Regions from separate parts of the Bacillus sp. V2I10 genome, predicted to be linked through region 3. Evidence: riboswitches for the same ligand, from Rfam matches in the RefSeq annotation. Region 3 holds a riboswitch; each other region holds the start of a gene.
What was found. Region 3 has a riboswitch for cyclic di-AMP ahead of QFZ72_RS16965 (hypothetical protein). Riboswitches for the same ligand answer to the same signal wherever they lie in the genome.
Positions count from the first base shown of each region.

Region 1: another riboswitch for cyclic di-AMP. It lies ahead of QFZ72_RS05110 (dicarboxylate/amino acid:cation symporter); the one in region 3 lies ahead of QFZ72_RS16965 (hypothetical protein).
Region 2: another riboswitch for cyclic di-AMP. It lies ahead of QFZ72_RS05125 (potassium channel family protein); the one in region 3 lies ahead of QFZ72_RS16965 (hypothetical protein).

Region 1 is NZ_JAUSYV010000001.1:1,005,646-1,008,919, forward strand. It holds gene QFZ72_RS05100 (M3 family oligoendopeptidase) at 1-812, shown strand, start outside; gene QFZ72_RS05105 (alpha/beta fold hydrolase) at 904-1,638, opposite strand; cyclic di-AMP (ydaO/yuaA leader) riboswitch at 1,756-1,898, shown strand; gene QFZ72_RS05110 (dicarboxylate/amino acid:cation symporter) at 2,053-3,274, shown strand, end outside.
Region 2 is NZ_JAUSYV010000001.1:1,009,983-1,013,256, forward strand. It holds gene QFZ72_RS05115 (sensor histidine kinase) at 1-453, shown strand, start outside; gene QFZ72_RS05120 (response regulator transcription factor) at 457-1,137, shown strand; cyclic di-AMP (ydaO/yuaA leader) riboswitch at 1,417-1,561, shown strand; gene QFZ72_RS05125 (potassium channel family protein) at 1,660-2,316, shown strand; gene QFZ72_RS05130 (TrkH family potassium uptake protein) at 2,344-3,274, shown strand, end outside.
Region 3 is NZ_JAUSYV010000001.1:3,356,484-3,359,757, forward strand. It holds gene kdpA (potassium-transporting ATPase subunit KdpA) at 1-751, opposite strand, end outside; gene QFZ72_RS29550 (potassium-transporting ATPase subunit F) at 770-850, opposite strand; gene QFZ72_RS16965 (hypothetical protein) at 972-1,358, opposite strand; cyclic di-AMP (ydaO/yuaA leader) riboswitch at 1,464-1,612, opposite strand; cyclic di-AMP (ydaO/yuaA leader) riboswitch at 1,693-1,850, opposite strand; cyclic di-AMP (ydaO/yuaA leader) riboswitch at 1,881-2,032, opposite strand; cyclic di-AMP (ydaO/yuaA leader) riboswitch at 2,403-2,552, shown strand; gene QFZ72_RS29555 (histidine kinase dimerization/phospho-acceptor domain-containing protein) at 2,795-3,133, opposite strand; gene QFZ72_RS16975 (HAMP domain-containing protein) at 3,121-3,274, opposite strand, start outside.

The DNA of each region.
Region 1 (3,274 bases), 2.4 Mb from region 3:
GCCACTTTGGAGAAGAGCTGACTTCATTTACTAAAAAGGCATTTGAGAACCGCTGGATCGAGGCTGAAGATCGTTCTGGAAAAGCTCCGGGAGGTTTTTGCACAAGTTTTACCGAAAGTGACCAGTCAAGAATCTTCATGACATTCTCCGGCACCCCGTCAAATATCGCAACCCTTGCACATGAACTGGGCCATGCCTTCCATCAGCATGCTATGGCGGGAGTGCATCCGCTTAACCGCAATTATGCGATGAATGTAGCTGAAACAGCATCAACATTTGCTGAAATGATCGTGGCAGATGCTTCTGTTAAAAAAGCAAAATCTGATGAAGAACGTTTGGCGCTATTAGAAGATAAAGTGCAAAGAAGTGTTGCACTGCTCATGAATATTCACGGCCGCTTTCTATTTGAAACTTCTTTTTATGAGGAACGCAAAAAAGGAATCGTCAGCACGGAAAAAATAAATCAATTAATGGAAGCTGCACAAAAAGAAGCTTATTGTGATGCTTTAGGAGAGTACCATCCTCATTTCTGGGCATCTAAACTGCATTTCTATATTACGGGGGTGCCGTTCTATAATTTCCCATATACGTTTGGCTATCTGTTCTCACTTGGCATATATGCGAAAGCATTGGAAGAGGGAACTGCATTTGAAGAGAAATACATTTCTCTTTTAAAAGATACAGGTTCCATGCAGGTAGAAGATTTGGCTATGAAACACTTAGGAGTGGACCTAACAAAAGAGGATTTCTGGAAAAAAGCAGTTCAGCTGACTGTGCAAGATGTGGAAGAGTTTTTGGAAGCGACAAAATAAAAAAAACGGAAACCGGCATGGTTCAGCTGCCTGTTTCCGTTTTTTTTATGACTTGTAAATGCAGAAAAAGCGAGAAAATCTCCCCGCTTTTCTACTCAATCCGCTCGATCCAGCTGTTCATTTCTCTAATGATCTGATCTTGCTGAACAAAGACATTGATCTGTGCTTTGCTATCTCCTTTTTGTTCTCCGTAAATGCCAAACTGTGCATGATTGCCGCCGTTAATTTTGTAATAAAAGGTATTGTCAGACAATAGATGTTTCGTTTCTTTTATATCATCCAGGGTTGTTAATCCGTCATGTTCTGCATAGATGGTCAGAATCGGAAAATCTGTGTTTGAGAAATCACTGGAATCTGCCGGATAAGCAGCAAGAAGAAAAAGCCCTTTTATATTTTTTGGATGTTCATACGCGTAAATAGAAGCAGCCGCACCTCCGAGAGAGTGTCCTCCAATGTACCAATTTTCAATCTCGTCTCTATCATTTATGATTTTATCTGCTTTGCTGATGCCTGCAATAGCAAGGTTAAAGGGCATTTTAGGAATGACGACAGTGAACCCTTTTTGAGTTAACTGCTCTGCAAGATAGGCATATGCTCTCGGATCAACTTTTGCTTCAGGATATAGAATGATGCCATTATTCGTTTTTTGATTTTCAGGCTGAAACAGCAGATACCCACTTTTTTCATTTTGATCCTGTAAATTAGTAGTGTTAAACAGTTCTTCAGCAGGTTTATAGGTGATTTGGGACCAGATATAAAATCCTGCAAATGAAAGAATCAGACCTGCTGAAGCTATCAGGAAAATATTTTTTATCCACTTTTTCATGGTTAAAACTCCTTAAATAATAACGTTTTCTGCTAAATTTTATGTTTAAATCCAACTAAAGACAAATTTTTATATTTGCCAAAATTAAATCTTTTACTTAGAATAGTAGTATAACTTAATAAATATACGCTTAATCCTGAAATGGGAACGGGGGAACCAAACTGTGCACATGCACTGGGGTGAATCCTTTATAGTCAAAAGGTAGGACACTCTTCGTCCGAATCCGACAGCTAACCTCGTATGCGTTGGAGAGACTCATCTGTAGAAACGTTATAATTATTCAATTTGACGAATACAGCCGCGAGAATTCTCTCGCGGTTTTTTGTATTTTTTAAAAAGTCTCACATTTATGTTTCTCCTTCTCTATTTATTGGAAATAAAACACTATCTATTACTTTTTTACGGAGGTTTTATATGAAACTAGCAACGAAAATCATCATTGGTCTTATTCTGGGGGCCATTGTCGGTCTCATTCTTAATATCACGGCTCCGGATTTATTTAAACAGTTAGACACGTTCCTATTTACCCCGCTTGGAAAAATCTTTCTAAACTTAATCAATATGCTCGTTGTACCAATAGTCTTCTTTTCTATTACTCTGGGAGTTGCTGGGTTAGGAGATCCAAAGAAATTAGGAAGAATAGGTGTTAAAACGGTCACCTACTTTTTAGTAACAACAGCAGTAGCCATTGTTATAGGCTTAATCCTTGGACTGACAATTCAGCCCGGCAATGTGGGTGAATTCGATACAAAGTCCGCTGAATATAAAGCTGAAGAAGCTCCATCTGTTGCAGAAACATTCTTAAATATGATTCCAACGAATCCTGTTAAAGCATTTGCCGATGGTAATATGCTGCAAATTATTATTTTCTCAATTTTTGTTGGCCTTGGCATCACGTTTCTTGGAAAGAAAGCAAATACTTTATTTAAAGTAGTTGAGCAAGGCAATGATTTAATGATGTATTTAGTAAATCTAGTGATGAAATTCGCTCCATACGGTACTTTCGGTCTTATCGCTACTGCCGTAGGCAGTCAAGGTTTAGACGCCCTTAAAGCAATGGGACTCTACATGGGAGTTGTAATGCTTGCACTTGTGATTCATGCTATTGTCACCTATGGTTCATCCATTCTTTTTCTGGCAAAGCAAAGCCCGATCTGGTTCTTTAAAAATTTCGCTCCTGCCATGGCAGTAGCTTTCAGTACATCAAGCAGTAATGCGACACTTCCTGTATCTATGGAAACAGCACAAAAGCGTCTGAAGGTTCCAGAGCCGATCTCAAGTTTCGTTCAGCCGCTCGGCGCAACCATTAATATGGATGGAACGGCCATTATGCAGGGTGTAGCAACAATCTTTATCGCTCAAGTTTACAATATTGATCTTTCTTTCACTCAGTTGCTGACAGTAGTACTTACAGCTGTTCTCGCTTCAATTGGAACAGCCGGTGTGCCAGGAGTTGGACTTATCATGCTTGCGATGGTTTTAAACTCAGTAGGCCTTCCTGTAGCAGGCATCGCCTTGATCATCGGTATAGACCGTCTGCTGGATATGGCTCGTACAGCAGTTAACATCACAGGAGATGCGGCATGTGCAGTGATTGTAGCAGAAACAGAAAAGAAATATGGAGACTTGAAAATTC
Region 2 (3,274 bases), 2.3 Mb from region 3:
CGGATCGATCTTTGCTCCTTTATTAAAAAAACAGTAGCGAAAGTAAATCCCATCTTAATCAAAGAAAATAGGAAAGTGAATTTTCTTTTTCCGGATTATTCTGTTCATCATATGATAGATCCTGCAAGGTTCGAACAGGTGCTGCTCAACATCATGGACAATGCCATCCATTTTTCTGAAAAAGGGACTTCCATTACAATCAGGGTTCTTGAACAAGGCGGGATCATTAAAGTTGTCATTTCAGATGAAGGAATAGGTGTTCCTGAAGAAGATCTTCCATATCTGTTTGACAGACTTTACCGCGTTGATAAATCAAGGTCCCGCCATAGCGGAGGAACAGGTCTTGGCCTTGCGATCGTAAAAGAAATTGTGGAGGCTCTTGGCGGCACAGTCCGGGCAAAAAGTACATTTGGAACAGGAACGGCCATTATCATTGTCTTTAGAAAGGATTAAACGATGAAAAAGATTTTGCTTGTAGATGATGAGGAACTGATGCTGGATTTGCTTGCCCTCTATCTTGCACCTGCAGGGTATTTGTGCATAAAATCCTCATCAGGACAACACGCTATTGATATTGTTCAAAAAGAAGAACCTGACCTTATGATTCTTGATCTTATGATGCCTGAAATGAATGGTTTTGAAGTGTGTAAAGAAATCAGAAGCTTTTCAGATATTCCGATTATAATGGTGACTGCGAGCGGCCAAAAAGAGGACATTGTAAAAGGACTGCAGACAGGGGCGGATGATTATATAACAAAGCCTTTTAATGAAACGGAATTATTGGCAAGAATAGAAGCGATATTAAGAAGAGTCAAAAATAATCAAGCCATAGAATACAGGGGTCTTAAATGGGATGATCGAAGCCAGGAAGCGAGCTATAAAGATGAGCCTATCCTTTTAACTCCAAAAGAATTTCAGCTTGCCGGCATCTTTTTAAAGAACCGAAACAGAGTATTTAATCGTGAGCATTTAATTCAGACTATTTGGGGTTATGATGCAGGTACGGAGGACCGGACGGTAGATTCCCACGTGCGTCATCTTAGAGAAAAGCTGAGAAAAACGGGATTTCCAATTGATGATCACCTTCAAACCGTTTGGGGAGCAGGGTACAAGTGGAAAGATGAAAAAAATAATTAAAACCAATTCAAACTCTTCTGCTGATAAAACTGCAAATTAATGATAGAGCTGCAATTTTAGATGATAGAACTTTGATTTAAACATATGCTGTTAAACCACAACTTCCTCGCATCATTTCAGCCTTGCAAAGAATCTAAAATAAACAGATATGCTGAGCAAATGAGACTTGAGAGCGCTTAAACGGTTATATTTGATCAATTATAACTAATTTCTGCAAAAATTGGCTCTTTACTGTCCTATTCAACAGGAGTAAGATACTTTCATAAATACATTTCAGATATTCTTAATTCGCTTAATCCATTACGGAGCGGGGGACCCAATTTTGCTGGCATCTTTTGCAGCTTGGGGTGAATCCTTTACAGGTAGGGCTACTCTCATTGCCCGAACCCGACAGCTAACTTCGCAAGCGTTCTTGAGAGAGGATAATGAAACTAATGTGATCTTAAAAATCAGACACAGCGGTTCATGGGACCTCTGTGTCTTTTTGTGTGCAAAAATTGGTATCGAAAGAAGGAAATCCTGTTGAAAAAGCAATTTGCTGTATTTGGTCTTGGGCGTTTTGGAGGAAGTCTTGTAAAAGAATTTCATGAGTTGGGGATTGAAGTTTTAGCGGTCGATAAAGATGATGAAAAGGTTCAATATTATTCTCAATATGCAACACTTGCTGTGCAGGCAAATGCGATAGATGAAGCGACACTGAAACAGCTTGGCGTCCGCAATGTAGACCACGCGTTTGTTTCATTCGGAGATGATATAGAAGCAAGTATCTTAACCTCTCTGCTGCTGAAAGAAATGGAGATTCCGCAAGTATGGGCAAAAGCTCAAAATGACTACCATCAGAAGGTTTTAGACAAAATAGGTGTAAATAAAGTCATTCATCCTGAACGTGACATGGCAAAGCGGATTGCCCATCATATTATTTCAGAAAAAATGATTGATTATATTGAGCTTTCAAAGGAATACAGCATGGTAGAGCTGATTGCTTCAGCAAAAATACATCGTAAAACATTGATTGATTTAGATATTAGAGCAAGATATGGATGTAATATTGTCGGGATTCAGCGGGATGAAGAGATGATTGTTTCGCCTCCTGCCGAAGAATCTATCAAATCAGGTGATATTTTGCTTGTGATTGGACGAAATAAGGACATCAGCCGTTTCGAGGAGGAGGGGATGTAGGTGATCAGAGCACAAAAACTGCAAAAAATGATTCGCTTTAATCCTTCTCAGCTGCTTGTCATCGTATTTGCAGCTGGAATTATTCTTGGAGCAGTGCTTTTAAAACTGCCGATTGCGACTCATGATTCCATCAGATGGCTTGATGCGCTATTTATATCTGCCTCTGCCATGACCGTTACAGGTCTTGCAACCGTTGATCCCGGGAGCACCTTTACGACATTCGGTCAAACGATTATCGCTATCCTCATTCAGCTTGGCGGACTTGGAATCATGTCATTTGCCATTCTGACTTATATGGTTTTGGGAAAGAAGATAGGCATTAAAGAAAGGCTTGTGATGCAGCAAGCACTTAATCAGACTTCGATTGGCGGAGTTGTAAATCTTGTTAAATACTTATTTTTATTCTCCATCATGATTGAATTCATCGCCATGGTTTTTTTATCCTTTCGATGGGTGCCGGAGTTCGGCTGGTCAAAAGGGCTGTTCTTCAGCTTTTTTCATGCCATTTCAGCTTTTAACAATGCCGGATTTTCCCTATGGCCAGATAATATAATACGGTATGTGAATGACCCTTTGGTTAATATTGTGATTTCTTGTTTATTTATTATTGGAGGTATCGGCTTTACTGTGCTCCTTGATGTATGGAAAAAAAGAAAGTTCAGCAAATTTTCCCTGCATACGAGGATCATGCTTGTCGGCACTCTTGTAATCAATGTTATTGCCATGTTGTTCATCTTTTTTGTAGAATACTCAAACCCTGAAACTCTCGGAGAGCTTTCATCAGGCGGAAAATTGCTTGCCTCCTATTTTCAGGCGGTATCACCAAGAACAGCAGGTTTTAACACATTGGATATGGCAAGCCTTGATGAGGCCACACTATTCCTCATGATTATTCTGATGTTTATCGGCGGGGGAAGTGCTTCAACTGCTGGCGGAATTAAGCTTACTACAGCAATTA
Region 3 (3,274 bases):
TCACCCCATTTGGATTTTCAAATGGATGTGCTGAGTTTACTCCGAAAAATCCTCCGCCATTATTGCCAACCTCTTTAATGGACAAAAGGGAGGCAACAGGTCCCCGTGCTATCGTTTGTTCAGCGCCCTCTACTGTTGTTGCAGTAACACTTGAATCAAGCGTTTGCGGAACCCCTAAGAAAACGAATATAAGAGCTGTCACAAAAGCAATCGGCAAGAAAACACGAGTGATCGATCGAATTAGATCAACAAAAAAGTTACCAAGGCTATTTCCTGAAAGACCTCTTATTAAAGCAATTGCAGCTGCAAATGCTGTAGCCGGTGCCACAAACATCATGAAGGTGATCGCAAGCATTTGGGATAAATAAGACAATCCGCTTTCTCCGCTGTAATGCTGCAGATTTGTGTTAGTCATAAAGCTGATGGCTGTATTAAAAGCAAGAGTTGGATCCATTCCTGCTATTTTACTAGGATTAAGCGGCAAGCTTCCTTGAAACCTAAATACGAGATAAACGATAAATATCATAAATATGTTGGTTAATAGGAGTGCAATTGCATATTGTTTAAAGGTTTGATTTTTCTCTTTTATGCCGCTGATTTTATAAATTACCTTTTCAAATGGATGAAATACGGCATCCAGTTTAGTAGAATTGTAGTTAAAAGCCTGAGCAATATAGAGGCCCATTGGTTTTGCCAGCAGCACGGCTGCCGTTAATGTAAGAATGATAGAAATGATGGATAGTACGCTCAACGTCTTTCCCTCCGCAAGTTAAAATTTTTCTGGATTTACTAATGCATATAATAAATAAATGGTTACTGCTACAATGCAGCCTGCTAAAACGATCATCATTTCTCTTCACTTCCTTCTTTAACAACATGACTAGACCATGTAACGAACCCGGCCATTGTCAGTGTAAGAGTTGCAAATATGATGATCATGATTCCATCAAGCATAGTGGTTCCCCCATTTCTCATTGATTCAGAAAATAACCCAAGTGATCTTGTTTTGAATATAGAACTTGTTTTGCTCCAATCAGCTCATACAGCTTAGTCGGATAGTGAGAATTTCTAGTAATCACCGTGATTGGAGCGCGTATACTCGCTTGAAGAATTTGAATTAGATTGCACGTATCAGCAATCTTATCCTCTAGTAATAAAACTCGTGTTACCGGTAAGTGAATCAAAAGATACTGAGCATTTTGTTTAATAAAGTAAATGTCTTTAAATCCCCGCTTCTTCAAATGACTTTGTACACTATAATCACCCGTAATAAATGCCAGGGATGATACTTCCGGATCAATTCCCTCCAAGCACCCAATCCTTGAATAACTTGGAATACATATGAGCATTGTCGACATTCACATTCCCTTCCCTTTCGGAAACATCAAAAAAGCCACGGAAGAGGGATCTCTTCCGTGGCTTTAGGCTTCACTAAATAAACGTGCTTTACCACTGCGATTTTGATTTTCCCTCACAACGCTTTCGGAGTTAGCTGTCGGATTCGGGCTATGAGAGTAGCCCTACCATTTTTAAAATGGACTCACCCCTAGTGACAATTCGTCACACAAAATTGGGTCCCCCGATTTCAAAAGAAATTAAGCGATTAGGTATTTTTTGAAATTATTCAATTTTTTAACATTAACAAAGCGCACAAAAGAACACTGAGGCTTACACGCAGTGTTCTTCACAAAGGTATCCTCTCTCGAACGCTTACGAAGTTAGCTGTCGGATTCGGGCCATTGAGAGTAGCCCTACCATTTGAAGATTCAAATGGACTCACCCCTAGTGACGATGTGTCACAAAAACTTGGGTCCCCCGCTCCTACTAATAGGATTAAGCGATTATAGAATTTAATTTATAAAATCGTTGGTTCTTACACCGTCCCTTCTCTTATGACGCTTACGAGGTTAGCTGTCGGGTTCGGGCATAAGAGTTGCCCGTCTTTCGCTGTTTGCGATCGATTCACCCCGCGTGCATGAAATCACACTTCATTGGGTCCCCCGCTCCATTCAGGATTAAGCGATTTGCATTTCATGAGAGTAATATTACTCCTGTGTATGCTGGTTGTAAAGAACGTAAAAAGTTTGAAAAATCGCAAAAAATATGTAAATATCCTCAAATAAATTCAAAAATCAGAGTAAATAGGACTCACACTAACTAATTCATCATTTTACTGCTGAATACGTATGTATTATAAATTAATCTCTCTAAATATACATAGAATTTCAAATTATAAAGTTTATGTAAACACAGTTTTATTTTCATTTTCTTATTTTGCAAGAAAGAGAGAGATTGCGAGATAAAGAGAGAGAATATGGAAAAAACAAGAATTTTGGAGAAAAACAAGCTAAATCCCTCTCTTTACAAGCTTAGATTTCCAAGTATATGATAGGAACAATTTTATTCCTAAATCGCAGAATCCTATTTTGGAGCGGGGAAACCAATCAGCAGCATAGCTTTTGCTGCATGGGGGAAGCCAAGTAATATCTGGCAGGGCGACTCTAACCGTCCTAATCCGTCAGCTAACCCCGTATGCGTTGTTGGAGAGAGGAAGGTGCGATCATTATAGAGTTTGCTGATAAGACAGCAGCCCTATGATACTAGCGATACTAAACTTCGATTTCTAAAACAAATGTATTTAGTTTCATAAAAAAAATCGAGGTGATCTTATGTTAGCAGCGATTGAACTTTTAGAAGAAATCCATAGAGAAATAGCAGAAACACATGTAGAATTACTGCACTTGCAATTTGTAGATCTTGAAGGGAATTTAAAACATGTCACGATAACAATTGATCAATTAGAAGATGCAGTTGATGCCTGCTCTAACCGCCTGCCATCCGTAAAAACCAGTGGACAATTACGCGGAATATCCATTTCTAATTTTATCCCTTTTTCTTTTGCTTTTAAATGTACTTTGTTAACTGAACTGGAGATAATATCGGATAAATCAAGCCATTCAAAATGTAAATCCAGCTTACCCTCTTCCATTTTTGCTAATTCAAATAAATCATTTATCAGTGATGTTAAACGAGTGGCTTCATCACTAATAATTTCTAAATAAAGCTGTTTTTCTTTCTCATCGTTATATAAACCTTTATTTATAACTTGTGCGTATCCCTTTATATAAGAGATTGGATTGGTGTTCGCAGCTCATGTGAGATATTCGCAAAAAATTCTCTTCTGTTTGTACGATACTCTTCTAACTCATTCCCAAGTTCTGTAATGGCTTTAGCAAGTGAACCAATTTCATCTTGAGAAGAATGAATAAGTTTA